DNA from 3 places in the Streptomyces sp. NPDC005485 genome. Region 2 is predicted to be linked to each of the others. Evidence: riboswitches for the same ligand, from Rfam matches in the RefSeq annotation. Region 2 holds a riboswitch; each other region holds the start of a gene.
The links. A riboswitch is a leader RNA that binds a small molecule or an ion and turns the genes downstream of it on or off. The one in region 2 is predicted to bind cyclic di-AMP.
Positions count from the first base shown of each region.

Region 1: linked by a shared signal. The riboswitch ahead of ABZS97_RS32530 (M23 family metallopeptidase) and the one ahead of ABZS97_RS00580 (NlpC/P60 family protein) in region 2 are both predicted to bind cyclic di-AMP.
Region 3: linked by a shared signal. The riboswitch ahead of ABZS97_RS32705 (transglycosylase family protein) and the one ahead of ABZS97_RS00580 (NlpC/P60 family protein) in region 2 are both predicted to bind cyclic di-AMP.

Region 1 is NZ_JBEXDZ010000127.1:14,211-19,467, forward strand. Features, by position in the region: gene ABZS97_RS32515 (alginate lyase family protein) at 1-828, shown strand, start outside; tRNA gene ABZS97_RS32520 (tRNA-Met) at 911-984, shown strand; gene ABZS97_RS32525 (PP2C family protein-serine/threonine phosphatase) at 1,258-2,382, shown strand; cyclic di-AMP (ydaO/yuaA leader) riboswitch at 2,616-2,773, shown strand; gene ABZS97_RS32530 (M23 family metallopeptidase) at 2,785-3,831, shown strand; gene ABZS97_RS32535 (aldo/keto reductase) at 3,953-4,897, shown strand; gene ABZS97_RS32540 (PrsW family intramembrane metalloprotease) at 4,910-5,257, opposite strand, start outside.
Region 2 is NZ_JBEXDZ010000001.1:116,301-121,557, forward strand. Features, by position in the region: gene ABZS97_RS00565 (NlpC/P60 family protein) at 1-482, opposite strand, end outside; gene ABZS97_RS00570 (hypothetical protein) at 921-1,274, shown strand; gene ABZS97_RS00575 (tellurite resistance/C4-dicarboxylate transporter family protein) at 1,252-2,214, opposite strand; gene ABZS97_RS00580 (NlpC/P60 family protein) at 2,337-3,524, opposite strand; cyclic di-AMP (ydaO/yuaA leader) riboswitch at 3,532-3,703, opposite strand; gene pcrA (DNA helicase PcrA) at 4,069-5,257, shown strand, end outside.
Region 3 is NZ_JBEXDZ010000129.1:5,162-10,418, reverse strand. Features, by position in the region: gene ABZS97_RS32715 (cytochrome P450) at 1-19, shown strand, start outside; gene ABZS97_RS32710 (transglycosylase family protein) at 205-1,266, shown strand; cyclic di-AMP (ydaO/yuaA leader) riboswitch at 1,496-1,661, shown strand; gene ABZS97_RS32705 (transglycosylase family protein) at 1,665-2,369, shown strand; gene eno (phosphopyruvate hydratase) at 2,679-3,959, shown strand; gene ABZS97_RS32695 (septum formation initiator family protein) at 4,064-4,540, shown strand; gene ABZS97_RS32690 (DUF501 domain-containing protein) at 4,649-5,179, shown strand; gene ABZS97_RS32685 (Ppx/GppA phosphatase family protein) at 5,176-5,257, shown strand, end outside.

The DNA.
Region 1 (5,257 bases), on a different contig from region 2:
GAGCACGCGGCGAAGGCGATCGAGATCATGGACGCCTGGTCCGGGAAGGTGCGGCGGCACACCGAGGGCAACGCCGGGCTGCAGACCGCCTGGGCCGGGTCCAGCTGGGCGCGGGCCGGTGAGATCGTGCGGCACACCGGCGCCGGCTGGTCCAAGGCCGGCGTCACCCGGTTCCAGGGCATGCTGCGGACCGCCTACCTCCCCGAAGTCACCAGGAAGGTCCCGGACTTCAACGGCAACTGGGACCTCGCCATGACCGACGCCGCCATCGGCATCGCCGTCTTCCTCGACGACCACCAGGCCTTCGACGCCGCGCTGCGGCGCTTCCGTGACCGGGTGCCCGCCTACTTCTACCTGGAGAAGGACGGGAAGGTGCCGCTGACCCCGGTCGGCAGCACCATCGACACCCCGCAGAAGATGACCACGTACTGGTTCGGGCAGAAGCGGTACATGGACGGGGTCGCGCAGGAGACCTGCCGCAACTTCAAGCACGTCGGCTACTCGCTCGCCGCCACCGCGCACATCGCCGAGACCGCCTGGCACCAGGGCGTCGACCTCTACAGCGGGGTCAAGGACCGGCTCAAGGCCGCGCTCGACCTCCACTCCCGCTACCAGCTCGGCGAGGCCGCGCCCGCGTGGCTGTGCGGCGGCAGGGTCGACCGGAACATGGGGCCCGACGTGGAGGTCGCCCTCAACCACCTGGAGGACCGGCTCGACGTCCACGTGCCCGCCGCGCACCGGCTGGCCGAGCAGTCGCGGCCCGCCGGAACGGACGACCTCTTCGTCTCCTGGGAGACCCTCACGCACGCCGGGAACCCGGCCGCCTGAGGGGTGCCGCGCGGCCCGTGCGGAGGGCCGCGTAAACCGATGTGCGTCGGGTCCCGCGGATGGCGTACAGTGGAGTCAACGACGCGGGGTGGAGCAGCTCGGTAGCTCGCTGGGCTCATAACCCAGAGGTCGCAGGTTCAAATCCTGTCCCCGCTACTGAAGGCCCAAGGCCCGGAACCAATGGTTCCGGGCCTTGGGTGTTTTCCGGGGTCGATGAGGGGCCGCGGGGGCCGGCGAGGAGAGGCCGGGGCTTCGCCCGGTCGGGCCACACCGGTCGCCCGTCGACGCCGGTCCGGGAAATCTGGACGCGTGGGGCAGCGAGGAGGTGCGCGTCGGCCGGAAGGGCTGCACGGTCGGCGGACGTCCGGCCGGACCGGGGCGCACGCGCGTCCGGTCTCGTACGCGCGGACCTTCGCCCGGACGCTTCCGGTGCTGCTCATCGCCGTCGGAACGTTCTACGAGTACCTCACGCCGACCGAGTACACCGGCGGCCCCTTCTTCACCGCCGCCCCGCTGATCGCCGCGCCCCTCTACTCGCTGCGCGGCACGGCGCTCACCGGAGTCGTCACACTCGTCGCCGTCGTGGCGATCCACGCCGAAATAGGCGTCCTCGGAAACGTCGACGCGGTCACCGAGATCGTCACCATCGCCACGGTCGGCTTCCTGGCCGTCCTCATCAACGTCCTCGTCCGCCGCAGCGACGCCCGGCTCGCCTCGGCCCGGGAGATCGCCGAGGCCGCACAGCGCGCCGTCCTGCCGGAGCCCGACGAGTGGATCGACGGGCTGGAGGTCGCGGCGCGCTACGACGCCGCGCAGGCGGACGCGTTCATCGGCGGCGACCTGTACGCGGTGCAGGACTCCCCGCACGGCGTACGGCTGGTCGTGGGCGACGTACGAGGGAAGGGGATGGGGGCGGTGGCCGCCGTCGCCGTACTCATCGGGGCGTTCCGGGAGGCCGCCGAGCAGGAGTCGACGCTGGAGGCGGTCGCCCAGCGCCTGGAACGGGCCCTTGTGCGCGAGGCCGCCCGGCGTCAAGGCCCGGACGCCTTCGAAGGGTTCACCACCGCCGTACTCGCCGAGATCCCGCACGACGGTGACGGTGACGGTGACGGTGGCGGTGACGGTGATGGGGGTGGAGTGGGGAGTTCGGAGGGTGACGGCCATGGCCGGTTCGTCGTGCGGATCGTCAACCGTGGCCATCCCGCGCCGCTGCTCCTGCACGGGGACGGCGGCCTGCGCGTGCTCGCCGCCCGGGAGCCCGCACTGCCGCTAGGGATGGGCGAGTTGGGCAGCTGGCCCGACCGTGCCGAGGAGACGTACTTCCCCGGCGGGGCCACGCTTCTCTTCCACACCGACGGGCTGTCCGAGGCCCGGGACGCACGCGGGGACTTCTTCGATCCGGCGGCGCGGCTCGCAGGGCGGGTGTTCGCCGGGCCCGAGGAACTGGTGAACACGCTCGCCGAGGAAGCGCGGCGGCACACCGGAGGCGGGACCACGGACGACATGGCGCTGCTCGCCGTGCGGCGGCCGGAGGCGCGGGACACGGTTTCTTGATCGTTGTCACGAGGGGTGATCGCATGACGCCCCTCCGCATAACAACTGACACACCGTCAACTGAACCGGTGTTAAGCGAGCGCAGTCAACTCGCCCGATATCGGCCGGTGGTGTCCTGTAAGTCCTGGCCAGAAGCGCTAATGATCAGTCCGAAGCGCTTGGAATCCGGGGTCCGCGTCTATTAACGTTCGATAACGCAGCGCGGTCGTCCCAGCCGTCACAAGAGATGGCTCCGTGCGCACGCGCCGAATCCCGCAAGGGAACCGGGGAACCACCAACTTGGGGTGAATCGCTCGTATTCCACCGTGGAAGCACGGTCGGTATACGCGCGTAGGAGACCTTCCTGCTCCGAACCCGTCAGCTAACCCGGTAGGCGAGAAGGAAGGAAAGGAGCGCGCCCACGTGGCGTCCAACCGGCCTGCCCAGGCAACCTCGTTCGCGCCGAATGAGAAGTACAGCGACACCTTCGGCTACGGCCCCAGTGGCGACGAGGGCCCCTGGGAGGAGTGGAACCCCACCGCGGAGTCCACTCGTCCCGTGCGCGGCCGGCACCGCGTCGGCAAGCAGCGCGGCGGCGGACTCGCGCGCAGCTCCACCGTTCTGGGTGTCGGCGTCATCGCCGCCGTCGGCGCGGGCGGTATGGCCAGCGCGCAGACCGGCAAGCCCCCGGTGTCCATATCGATGCCCGACCTGTCGTCCGTCGCCGAGTCGGCCAAGGCCCTGATCTCGGACGGCTCCGACACCCCGGCCAAGGGCTCCGCCACCCCGCTCACCAGCGCCGGCCTGACCACCACCGACGCCGCGCAGGGCACCACCGACGCGGGCGAGGCCCTGCGCTCCCGCATCATGCAGCAGGCCGAGTCGCAGCAGGACCAGGTCGACAGCGCCGCCCAGGAGGCCGCCGAGGCCGCCGCCGCCAAGAAGGCCGTCACGCTCGCCGCCCAGGAGCAGGACCAGGCCGAGGCCAAGGCCGCCGCCGCGAAGAAGAAGGCGGAGCTGGCGGCCAAGGCGAAGGTCGAGGCGGAGCGCCTCGCCAAGCTCGCCAAGAGCTATGCGCTGCCCACCTCCTCGTACACCATCACGGGAACCTTCGGCCAGGCCGGTTCCATGTGGTCCTCCGGTTACCACACGGGCCTCGACTTCGCGGCGCCCACGGGCACGCTCATCAAGGCCATCCACTCCGGCACGATCACCGAGGCGGGCTGGGCCGGCGCGTACGGCTACCGCACGATCCTCACCCTCGACGACGGCACCGAGCTGTGGTTCTGCCACCAGTCCTCGATCAGCGTCAGCGTTGGGCAGAAGGTCGCCACCGGTGACGTCATCGGCCGCGTGGGCGCCACCGGCAACGTCACCGGGCCGCACGTCCACCTGGAGGTCCACCCGGGCGGACAGGCCACGGGGATCGACCCGATGACCTGGCTGCGGGACAAGGGGCTCACGCCCTGACGACTGCTGGCTGTCGGCCGTCGGCTGTCGGCTGTCAGTAGTGGGTGGTTCGTGTCCGTAGTCCGTAGTCCGTGCCGGAAGTCTGGAATATTGGCTTCCGGTACGGGTGTTGAAGAGGGGCATGACTTCTCTTCGCACGCTTGGTTCCTCCGACCTCCAGGTCTTCCCGCTCGCCCTCGGCGGCAATGTCTTCGGCTGGACCGCCGACGAGGCGCAGTCCTTCGCCGTCCTCGATGCGTACACGGCCGCGGGCGGCAACTTCATCGACACCGCCGACTCCTACTCGGCGTGGGCCGACGGCAACTCGGGCGGTGAGTCCGAGACCGTCATCGGCAACTGGCTGAAGGCGCGCGGCAACCGTTCCGACGTCGTCATCGCCACCAAGGTCAGCCAGCACCCCGAGTACCCGGGCCTGTCCGGCGACAACATCAAGGCCGCCGCCGACGCCTCCCTGCGCCGCCTGGGCACCGACTGCATCGACCTCTACTTCACCCACTTCGACAAGCCCGAAGTGCCCGTCGAGGAGATCGTCGGCGCGCTCGACGAGCTGGTGAAGGCGGGCAAGGTGCGGGCCATCGCCGCCTCCAACATCTCGCCCGAACGGCTCCGCGCCTCCCTGGAGTTCTCCGACCGCGAGGGCCTCGCCCGGTACGTGGCGCTCCAGCCCCACTACAACCTCGTCTCGCGCGGCACCTACGAGGGCGAGCTGCTGGACATCGCCTCGCAGGGCGGTCTGGCGGCCGTCCCGTACTACGCCCTCGCCTCCGGGTTCCTGACCGGCAAGTACCGCCCTGGGGCCACCGTCGACTCCCCGCGTGCCGCGGGCGCGGGCAAGCACCTCCGGTCGGAGCGGGGCCTGCGGGTGCTCGCGGCCCTGGACGCGGTCGCCGAAGCGCACGGTGTCCCGGTCGCCACGGTCGCCCTCGCCTGGCTCGCCGCCCAGCCGACCGTCGTCGCGCCCATCTCCTCGGCCCGGACCGTCGAACAGCTGCCCGCACTGCTGGGCGTGGCGGAACTCGTCCTCACGGAGGGCGAGCTGGGGCGGCTTTCGGAGGCCTCCGCGTAGTTCAGCAGTGGGCTAGTGGCGGTACGGGTTGTACGGGTGGGGGGTGTGCGGGGCGTACGGGTTGTACGGGTAGGGGGTGTGCTGGGCGTACGGGTTGTACGGGGCGGTGGTGTTGTGCGTGTGAGGGGTGTACGTGGGGTACGGCGCCGGCTGCCCGTGGAGCGGCCAGGGCTGGGGCCACGGCCGGCGCGGTGGTGCGGCAGGTGCTGCCGCCACCGCCGCGTACGCCAGGGAGGGGCGGGCCACCTCCCGGCGTCGCCACAGCTCGTCGAGCAGCTCCCGTTCCCGTACGACGAAGTCGGCGCCCGCCCGGCCGCGGCGCCCCCGGTGCCGTAGGAACGCCAGCGAGGTCGCGTACGC
Region 2 (5,257 bases):
AGCTGCTCGATCTCCCGCAGTTGCTTGCGTACGCGGGCCACGGCCTGTGCCTGCCGGTCACCGGCGCGTTCGGCGAACTCGGCGCCGTCCAGGTAACGGTCGGGATCGTCGGAGAGGGCGAGCTGCAGCGCCGGGTCGAGGCCGCCGCTGCGGTACTGCGCCGCGGCGATCGAACCGAGTGCGTCCCGTGCGGAGTTGAGCCCCTCCGTCTTGCGTGCCGCCTCGTCGCGCAGCTTGTCCAGCCGCTCCTCGGACCTGTCGGCCTTCTCCTTCGCGCCGTTGTACTTCTCGGTGGCCACCTCGGCCTCCTCGTACAACTTGTCGACCTTGGCCTTCACCTGCGCCGCCGACAGGTGTGGCTCGGCGTGACCCGTTCCGTCGAAGCCCGTCGCCGTCGCCGCTCCGGCGAGAGCGATCGTGGCCGCTGTGCGGGCCGTACCGCCACCGAGCGAGCGCTGTCTGGGCTTGCGGTGCGCTGCCACGAGGGCCCACATCCTTCCGTACGACCGCCGGGGCGTGAGCGGTGAGCGGTGACGCGTCCGACGGCGGCCCACACAGGGGGAGCGGGCCGCCGCCGGACCTTCTCGGCGGTGGTGTCCGACTGCCGCCCCTGGCCCGGGCGGCGGTGGGGAGCCGGTCACCTGGTGGAGGACGCTAAACCTCACTTAGGTCGAGTGGTAACGCAATGTACGGAAATGATCCGACTCGACCGCTGGGCGACCGTCTGTGGCCGTGATCCCGTTCCTCTGTCGCCGACTTCACGGAGTGTGCTGACCGATGAGGTGGTTCGGCGGCGGCCGGGGGCGCCACCGTGCTAGGCCGCCGTCCGGCGCCTTCCGAGTGCCGCATCCTGCCGAGGCCCACCCGGGGGGAGGCCCGGTGCTCAGGGGAACGCGGGCCCCCGGTTAGGCTCCGGCCTCATGGACGTACTCATCCATCTCTTCGTCGGCCTGCACATCATCGGCATCGCCGCGCTCCTCGGCGGCTTCTTCACCCAGATGAAGGCGATGGGCCAGGGCACCGCCCGGTTCGTTCCCGCGATGCTCCACGGCGCGCTGACCATGCTGGTCACGGGCGTCGCGCTGGTCGGGCTCAACCAGGCCGACGACCACACGGTCAACACCTTCAAGATCGGCGTGAAGCTGGCCCTGCTGATCGTGATCCTGGGGCTCGTCTACGTGAAGCGCGACGACGAGAAGGTCGACAAGGGGCTGTTCGGGCTGGTCGGCCTGCTGACCACGGCGAACATCTTCATCGCGGTGCTCTGGACCTGACCCTCCCGGCCGCCCCGGCTGCCACGAGCAACCAGGCCGCCACCGCGATCCACAGCAGCGTCTGCCCCGGGCCGCTCAGCCATCCGCTGCCGAGGGCGGTCCCGACCGCCAGGGTCGCCACCGCCGTCATCCCCATGGGGAACACGGTCGCCCAGCGCCGTACGTCGTAGCGCGGCCGCGGCCAGACCGCCTCGGCGGCGAACAGGACGACGTACCAGGCGAGGTCCAGCACGAGCAGCGCGGCGGTGACTGCGCGAAGGACGCCGTTGTCGTCGTCGTTCCACAGGTACGGGTTCGCGTGGTGCGCGGTCACGAGCTTCGCCCCGGCCAGCGCCGAGATGGCGAGCGCACCGCCCGCCACCCACTGGTCCCCGGCCCCGGTGGCCACCTGCCGGATGTCGAAGCGGAGCAACGCCACCCCGTAGAGGACGATCCCGAGCCAGAACAGCGCCAGCGCGGCATGCGCGAGCCACTCCACGCCCACCAGCGCGGCCAGCACGGAGCCCAGCACGGCGAGCCCCTGGGTGGCCACACAGCCGAGGAACACCGCTCCGGGCATACGGCGCCCCCAGTGCCGTACGACCACGATCAGCAGCCCCGGCCAGAGCAGGGCCGCCAGCGCGAGCAGAGCCTCTGCGAGGCCCAGCCACCCGAGGGCGGACAGCCGGGTGCCGAGCACGGTGGTCGCGGCGATGGCGGTGAGTGCGCCCGGCGTGCACGCCTCCGCCACCCAGCGCGCCCGGTCCCGTACGAGCCGCACCCCGAAGTCCGCGCCGAGCGCGAGCCACGCGATGACCGCCAGGACCAGGGCGATACGGGACAGGGTCTCGTAGCCGGTCAGGGACAGCCCGACGGAGACGATGCCGGTGGCCATGACGGCGGCCCCGGCGGCGGGCGGACGCTCCGCCCACCACGCGCGGAGCTGGGAGATGCCTGACATGCGCCCGATGCTAGGGATCTTCGCGCGGCTTGCCGTGCTGCACGCGCGCGTGGAGGACGAAAAACGCATACGGCACGAAAAAGGGGGTCCACGCGCGCGTGGACCCCCTCCCTACGGTGCGTTCACGCCGGTCGCACCACGCTGTGGATGATCGAGGAGCCGGCGTAGTAGACGGACTCCTCGCGGACGTACGCGCCCGGCTTCGGGGCGTGGATCATCATCCCGTTGCCTATGTAGAGGCCGACGTGGCTGATGTCGTCGTAGAAGAAGATCAGGTCGCCGGGTTGCGCGTTGGAGAGGGAGACCGTCGTGCCCGCGTTGACCTGGTCGTAGGTGGTGCGCGGGAGGTCGACGCCGGCCGCCTTCCAGGCGGCCGCGGTGAGCCCGGAGCAGTCGTACGAGTCGGGGCCGGTGGCGCCCCACACATACGGCTTGCCGACCTGGGCGCGGGCGAAGGTGAGCGCCTTGGCGGCCTTCGTGGCGTACGAGGAGTCGCCCGTGGAGGTGCCGGTGCCCGTGCTTCCCGAACTCGAGGAGTCCGAGGTGCCGGAGCCGGACTGCTGCTGAGCGGCTGCCTCCGCCTCCTGGCGCTGCTTCGCCTCGGCGGCCTGCTGGGCCGCCAGCTCCGCCGCCTTGCGCCGGGCCTCTGCTTCCTTCTTCTTCTCGATCGCCGCGAGCCGCGCCTTCTCCTCGGCGGTCAGCTTCGAGAGCATCTCGCGCGCTTCGGAGAGCTTCTTCTGGACGTCGGCCTTCGACGACTTCAGCGACTTCTGCGACTCGGTCAGCGTCTCCAGGCTCTTGGAGGCCTCCTGGCGCTTCTTCGCCGTCTCGGACTGCTCGGTGACGTAGTCGTCGACGGCGGTCTTCTGACGGCTGGTCAGCCGGCTCATCAGCTGGGTCTGGTCGAAGTAGTCCTGCGGGTCGTCGGCCAGCAGCAGGGTCGCGGTGCCGGGGGCGGCGGCGCCGGTCCGGTACTGCGCGGCGGCGAAAGAACCCAGCTCCTCGCGCGCGGAGTTGAGCTTGTCGGTGCGCTGGGCGACGTCGTCGAGAAGGGTGTCGACCTGCTTGCGCTGCTTGGTGGTCTTCTCCTTGGCGGTGTTGTACTTCTCGGTCGCCGTCTCCGCCTGGTGGTAGAGGTCGTCGACCTTCTTCTGCACTTCTTCGAGGCTCGGCCTGGGCTCGGCCGAGGGCGCGGCGTTCGCCGTCTGGGAGAGCAGGGCCACGGAGGTGAGGGCCGCTGTTGCCAGGGCGGGAGTCCGCATGCCCGCTACGCGCGTTGCAGCAGGACGCGGCTTTTTGTGCGACGCCAAGGGAGGCGACTCCTTCCGTCATCCGCCTACCGGGTTAGCTGTCGGGTTCGGGCGGGTGCTCCGGAAGGTTTGCCCTACGGTCCTTGCCCCGAAAGGCGGTTGGACCGATTCACCCCAGGTTCGGTGGGTCCCCGGTTCCGGCTGCCGCGTGGGCACACCGAATTCGGCGGAGGCCGCACGGCCCGGCGACGTTCGCCGGAGAGGGTCGAGCGGTCTGCCCGGCACGCTAGCCAACTCGTGTGGTCCCTGTGAAGGTTGATGTTCGATATGCCCGATACATTTTCGTGACCTTGGCCTCAACCGCCGCTTCCGTGACCGTCCGTGGTGACTCGTGACCCCATGCAGTGGTCTTCAAGGGGCATTCCCGCCCGGCCGGTGGCTGACCGTAACCGTACGGTTCTTGATCGTCCTGGACGATTCCTGACGGCGAAGGAGTGCCGAGTGGCCGGTTCTGGAAGATCATCGGCTTCCGGAGCCCTCGCGGGACAGGGAAATCCCGGGGCGGCGGTCTGTTGTCAGTGCGGCGGCCTAGACTCGGAGAGCGATGAGCAGCCTCTTTGACGACAGCTTCCTGGCGGACCTCAAGCCCTCAGGGGCTCACGAGGAAGAGCCCCCGCCGCCGCCCGAGGACGGGGCGGCCGAGCCGCTTCCGGACGACCTGTTCGGCGGCCGTTTCGACGTGCCCCCGGACCGCGACGCCTACTACCGCGACGGAGCCCCGCGCCCCGCCGTGGAGGCGGCCGCGCTCCTGGACGGGCTGAACGAGAACCAGCGGGCGGCCGTGGTGCACTCCGGCGCCCCCCTGCTCATCGTGGCCGGCGCCGGCTCCGGCAAGACCCGGGTGCTCACGCACCGGATCGCCTATCTGCTGGCCGAGCGCCATGTGCACCCCGGGCAGATCCTCGCCATCACCTTCACCAACAAGGCCGCGGGCGAGATGAAGGAGCGCGTCGAGCAGCTGGTCGGCCCGCGCGCCAACGCGATGTGGGTCATGACCTTCCACAGCGCGTGCGTGCGCATCCTGCGCCGCGAGTCGAAGCGGCTCGGCTTCACGTCGTCGTTCTCGATCTACGACGCCGCCGACAGCAAGCGTCTGATGGCCCTGGTCTGCCGCGACCTGGACCTCGACCCGAAGCGCTTCCCGCCGAAGTCGTTCAGCGCCAAGATCTCCAACCTGAAGAACGAGCTGATCGACGAGGAGGACTTCGCCGCCCAGGCCTCCGACGGCTTCGAGAAGACCCTCGCCCAGGCGTACGTGCTCTACCAGTCGCGGCTGCGCGAGGCGAACGCGCTGGACTTCGACGACCTGATCATGACGACGGTCAACCTGCTCCGCGCCTTCCCGGACGTCGCCGAGCACTACCGCCGCCGCTTCCGCCACGTCATGGTCGACGAGTACCAGGACACCAACCACGCGCAGTACGCCCTCGTGCGCGAGCTGGTCGGCACCTCCGCGCACCCCGTCGACGTACCCCCGAGCGAGGACGACCTCGGCCCCGCCGAGCTGTGCGTCGTGGGCGACGCCGACCAGTCGATCTACGCCTTCCGCGGCGCGACCATCCGCAACATCCTCCAGTTCGAGGAGGACTACACGGACGCGACGACGATCCTGCTCGAACAGAACTACCGCTCCACGCAGACCATCCTGACCGCCGCCAACGCCGTCATCGAGCGCAACGAGTCGCGTCGCCCGAAGAACCTGTGGACGAACGCGGGCGCGGGCTCGAACATCA
Region 3 (5,257 bases), on a different contig from region 2:
GTTCACCCCGGGCCGGTAGTGCCCCCTGGCGCGCGCATATGTGCACTCCAGGGGCAGGTAAACCTGACACTCCCTCAACTCTGTGATCTTCACGTGATCTACGCTGCATCGACTTGTGACAAGCGTTCGAGTGCGGATACGTTCACTCGTCAACGCGGCCCACCAGCCGCGGTAGTTATCTGCTGTCACGCGAAAGGCTTCCGCATGCTCTCCGGGAACGGCCGTCACCGTCGACCCCGTCAGGCTCCGGCTCTCATCGTCGCGGCAGGAGTGACCGGATCGGCGATCGCCATCCCGTTGCTCGGTGCCACCGGTGCGCACGCGGCCGACGGGACCACATGGGATCGGGTCGCAGAATGCGAGAGCGGCGGGTCCTGGAGCGCCAACGACGGCAACGGGTACTACGGCGGACTACAGCTGACCCAGGAGAACTGGCAGAAGTACGGCGGCCTCACCTACGCGCCGACCGCCGACCAGGCCAGCCGTTCGCAGCAGATAGCCGTGGCCGAGAAGGTCCTCGACGACCAGGGGCTCGTCGCCTGGCCCACCTGTGGCCCGCTCTCCGGGCTCAGCAAGAACTCGGGCTCGATCGACGTCGACACGGGCGTGGCCGGGGACTCGTCCGACTCCTCCGGTTCGTCCAGCTCGTCGAGTTCCTCAGGTTCGTCTGATTCCTCGGATACTTCGGATTCGTCTGGTTCATCCGATTCCGGCACCGACTCCTCGGGCCTCTCCGACTCCTCGTCCGACACGTCGTCCGACGCCTCCTCGGGCGAGACCCGGAACTCGACCAAGGCCGACACGTCCGACGGCGACTCCGGCGACTCACAGGATTCCGACAGTGCGACCACAGGGTCGACAAAGAGCGACGAGTCGGACAAGTCCGGCCAGAACGGCGACTCTTCGGACGGCTCCTCCGGGACCGCGACCTCCGAATCCGGCTCCGGGCGCCACCGCGGCGACAGCGCCGGCGAAGAGGCCGAGGGGAGCACCGGCGAGGGTGCGGCCGACGGCGCCTCCGACAGCCGCGGTGACGACACCTCCGGCCGTCACGCCTCACGCGGCTCCGGCGCCGCACGCGGCGCGACGGACGGCTCGTACGTCGTCCGCAGCGGGGACAGTCTCTGGTCCATCGCCGACTCCCTTGACCTGAAGGGCGGATGGTCCGGTTTGTACTCCGCGAACGAGCAGGCGCTCGGCGCCGACCCGGACCTCATCCTCCCCGGTCAGAAGCTTGAGCTGGACAGTGTCGAAGCCGCCCGGTAGGTAGCCGACCAACTGGCCGTCATCTGGCGAATCGGGCTAAATCCAGCGGTAGTTCAGGTCATGGTTCGAGATGGAATGTCCGGTTTGGTGAGAGTGAGACATGAGTCTCAGTAGCCCTGATCGTCTTTGAAATTCCGGCGATCGCATGTCTACGGTCGTGACCGCTCGCCACAGCGGGCACCGACGGTCGCAACGCCGAATCCTGCCAACGGCCGTACGGGAACAGTCGTCGCGTCAAGCGCCGTAGGCAGGAGCGGGGGACCCAGGTAAGTGCCGGACCCGGTGATCGTTGCCGGACCGGCTTGGGGTGAAGCCGCGCACCAGTGGTGCGCGGCCGGGCAACTCAACCGGCCCGAACCCGACAGCTCACCTCGCAGGCGTCGGTGAGGGGATCTCTCATGCTGTTTTCCAGCAAGGGCAAGCACCGCCGCCCGTCCAAGGCCACCCGTGTCGCCACGCTCGCCGGTGTCACCGGCGTCGCCATCGCCGCTCCGCTGATGGCCTCCGGCACCGCCTCCGCCGCCACCGCCTCCGAGTGGGACGCCGTCGCCTCGTGCGAGTCCGGCGGCAACTGGTCGATCAACACCGGCAACGGTTACTACGGCGGCCTCCAGTTCTCCTCGTCCACGTGGGCCGCGTACGGCGGCACCGCGTACGCCTCCTCCGCCGACCAGGCCTCCAAGTCCGAGCAGATAGCGGTCGCCGAGAAGGTTCTCGCCTCGCAGGGCAAGGGCGCCTGGCCGAGCTGTGGCGTGGGCCTGTCGGGTGCGTCGACCGGCGGCGGTTCCACCTCGTCGGACACGGGCTCCGGCTCCAGCTCGCAGAGCACCACCCAGCCGCAGCAGCAGAGCACCACGACGAGCGAGCAGCACGCCTCCCGCTCGCAGGAGCGCCCCGCCGCCAAGAAGACCGTCCAGACCCCGACCGGCAAGAAGGTCAAGAAGGGTGACGGCGAGTACAAGGTGAAGAAGGGCGACAGCCTCAGCTCGATCGCCGAGAAGAAGCACGTCAAGGGTGGCTGGCAGAAGCTGTTCAAGCTGAACCAGGACATCATCGACGACGCCGACTTCATCTACCCCGGTCAGCAGCTTCACCTCAGCTGAACCACAGCCTCCTCCCATGCGTGGCCTTCATAGTGGAGGCCACGTGAGGGGCACCCCCCGTCCCCACGGGCTCCCCGCTCCGGTGCGTGTTCCCCCGTACGCACTGGAGCGGGGTTTTTTTCTTGGCCCGCTTCGCGGCTCTCCTCGCCCTCTTCATTCCTTTTTTGTTCCGTTCTGGAACAATGTTTACCCTGAGTTCTGCTCAAGGAGTGGTCGACCGGCTGGCCGATCGCCCTGGGCCGGTTAGGCTCATCTCGCGGGACTGCCGAAGTCCTGTGTACCCGCGTCACATCCCAGAAGGAGATGCTCGTGCCGTCCATCGACGTCGTCGTAGCCCGGGAAATCCTCGACTCGCGAGGCAACCCCACCGTCGAGGTCGAGGTCGGCCTCGACGACGGCAGCACCGGCCGTGCGGCCGTCCCGTCCGGCGCCTCCACGGGTGCCTTCGAGGCCATCGAGCTCCGCGACGGTGACCCGAACCGCTACCAGGGCAAGGGTGTCGAGAAGGCCGTCCTCGCGGTCATCGAGCAGATCGGCCCGGAGCTCGTCGGCTACGACGCCACCGAGCAGCGCCTGATCGACCAGGCGATGTTCGACCTGGACGCCACCGACAACAAGGGCTCGCTCGGCGCCAACGCCATCCTCGGCGTCTCCCTCGCCGTCGCCCACGCCGCCTCCGAGGCCAGCGACCTCCCCCTCTTCCGCTACCTGGGCGGCCCGAACGCGCACCTGCTGCCCGTTCCGATGATGAACATCCTGAACGGCGGCTCGCACGCCGACTCGAACGTGGACATCCAGGAGTTCATGATCGCCCCGATCGGCGCGGAGTCCTTCTCCGAGGCCCTGCGCTGGGGCGCCGAGGTCTACCACACCCTCAAGAAGGTCCTGAAGACCAAGGGTCTGTCGACCGGACTGGGCGACGAGGGCGGCTTCGCCCCGAACCTGGAGTCCAACCGCGCCGCGCTCGACCTCATCGTCGAGGCCATCAAGCAGGCCGGTTACGTCCCGGGCGAGCAGATCGCGCTCGCGCTCGACGTCGCCGCGTCCGAGTTCTACAAGGACGGCAAGTACGAGTTCGAGGGCAAGTCCCGCTCGGCCGCCGAGATGACCGAGTACTACGAGGAGCTCGTCTCCGCGTACCCGCTGGTCTCCATCGAGGACCCGCTGTACGAGGACGACTGGGCCGGCTGGAACACCATCACCGCGAAGATCGGTGACAAGGTCCAGATCGTCGGCGACGACCTCTTCGTCACCAACCCGGAGCGCCTCGCCCGCGGCATCGAGGAGGGCTCCGCCAACGCCCTGCTCGTCAAGGTCAACCAGATCGGTTCGCTGACCGAGACCCTGGACGCCGTCGAGATGGCCCAGCGCAACGGCTTCAAGTGCATGATGTCCCACCGCTCCGGCGAGACCGAGGACGTCACCATCGCCGACCTCGCCGTCGCGGTGAACTGCGGCCAGATCAAGACCGGCGCCCCGGCCCGCTCGGACCGCGTCGCCAAGTACAACCAGCTGCTGCGCATCGAGGAGATCCTCGACGACGCCGCGGTGTACGCCGGCCGCAGCGCCTTCCCCCGCTTCAAGGGCTGACCGTAGCCTCGTAGGAAGCGTCGTACGTACGTCCCCGTACTCGGTCCCGTACCGTGTGCGGGGACGTACGCGCGTGTGAAACGGGACGAACGGGAGGCGGGACGATGGCCGTGAAGGACCGGGACCGGTTCTCCACCGCGACCAGGCTGCGGGTGCTCGGCGAGCAGACGGCGGCCCGTGTCTACCGCTCCCAGACCAAGCGCCAGGCCCGCCGCTCCCGGCTGACGGGCCGGGCCGCGCTCCTCGCCCTCGTCCTGTGCACCCTGATCGTCGCGCTCGCGTACCCGATAAGGCAGTACGTCTCCCAGCGCGCCGAGATCGCCGACCAGCAGCGGGAGCAGCAGCAGGCCCGGCAGCGGGTCGAGCAGCTGCGCGACCTCAAGGCGCGCTGGCAGGACGACGCGTACGCGGAGCAGCAGATCCGGCAGCGGCTGCACTACGTCATGCCGGGCGAGACCGGTTACATCGTGATCGACCCGGACGCGGCGAAGCAGTCCCGCGCGGAGAAGGGGGCGGCCGACCGCCCCTGGTACTCGAACGTCTGGGACGGCGTGGACAAGTCCGACGCCGCCGACCGGTGAACCGCTGAGCAGGCAGGACCAGTTGCGCACGTAGGACCGGATGAGCACGTAGGACCGACTCAGTACGCAAGACCGATCAGCACGCAGGACCAGTAGGAAAGAACAGGTATGCAAACGCCTCCGCCGACCACCCCGCGCACCGAGCCCACCGACGCGGACGTCGAGGCCTTCAAGCAGCAGCTCGGCCGTCCGCCGCGCGGGCTGCGCGCGATCGCGCACCGCTGCCCCTGCGGTCAGCCGGACGTCGTCGAGACGGCGCCCCGGCTGCCGGACGGCACGCCGTTCCCGACGACGTACTACCTGACGTGCCCGCGGGCCGCCTCCGCGATCGGGACGCTGGAGGCCAACGGGGTCATGAAGGAGATGACCGAGCGGCTGGCGACGGATCCCGAGCTGGCGGCGGCGTACCGGGCCGCGCACGAGGACTACATCGCGCGGCGCGACTCCATCGAGGTGCTGGAGGGCTTCCCCAGCGCGGGCGGCATGCCGGACCGGGTGAAGTGCCTGCACGTGCTGGTCGGGCACTCGCTGGCGGCGGGCCCCGGCGTCAACCCGCTCGGGGACGAGGCGATCGCGATGCTGCCGGAGTGGTGGCGCAAGGGTGCGTGCGTGACGACGGCGAGCGAGGACACCGAGTGAGCAGCCGTGTCGCCGCCATCGACTGCGGTACGAACTCCATCCGGCTCCTCGTCGCCGACGTGGACCCGGTCAGCGGCG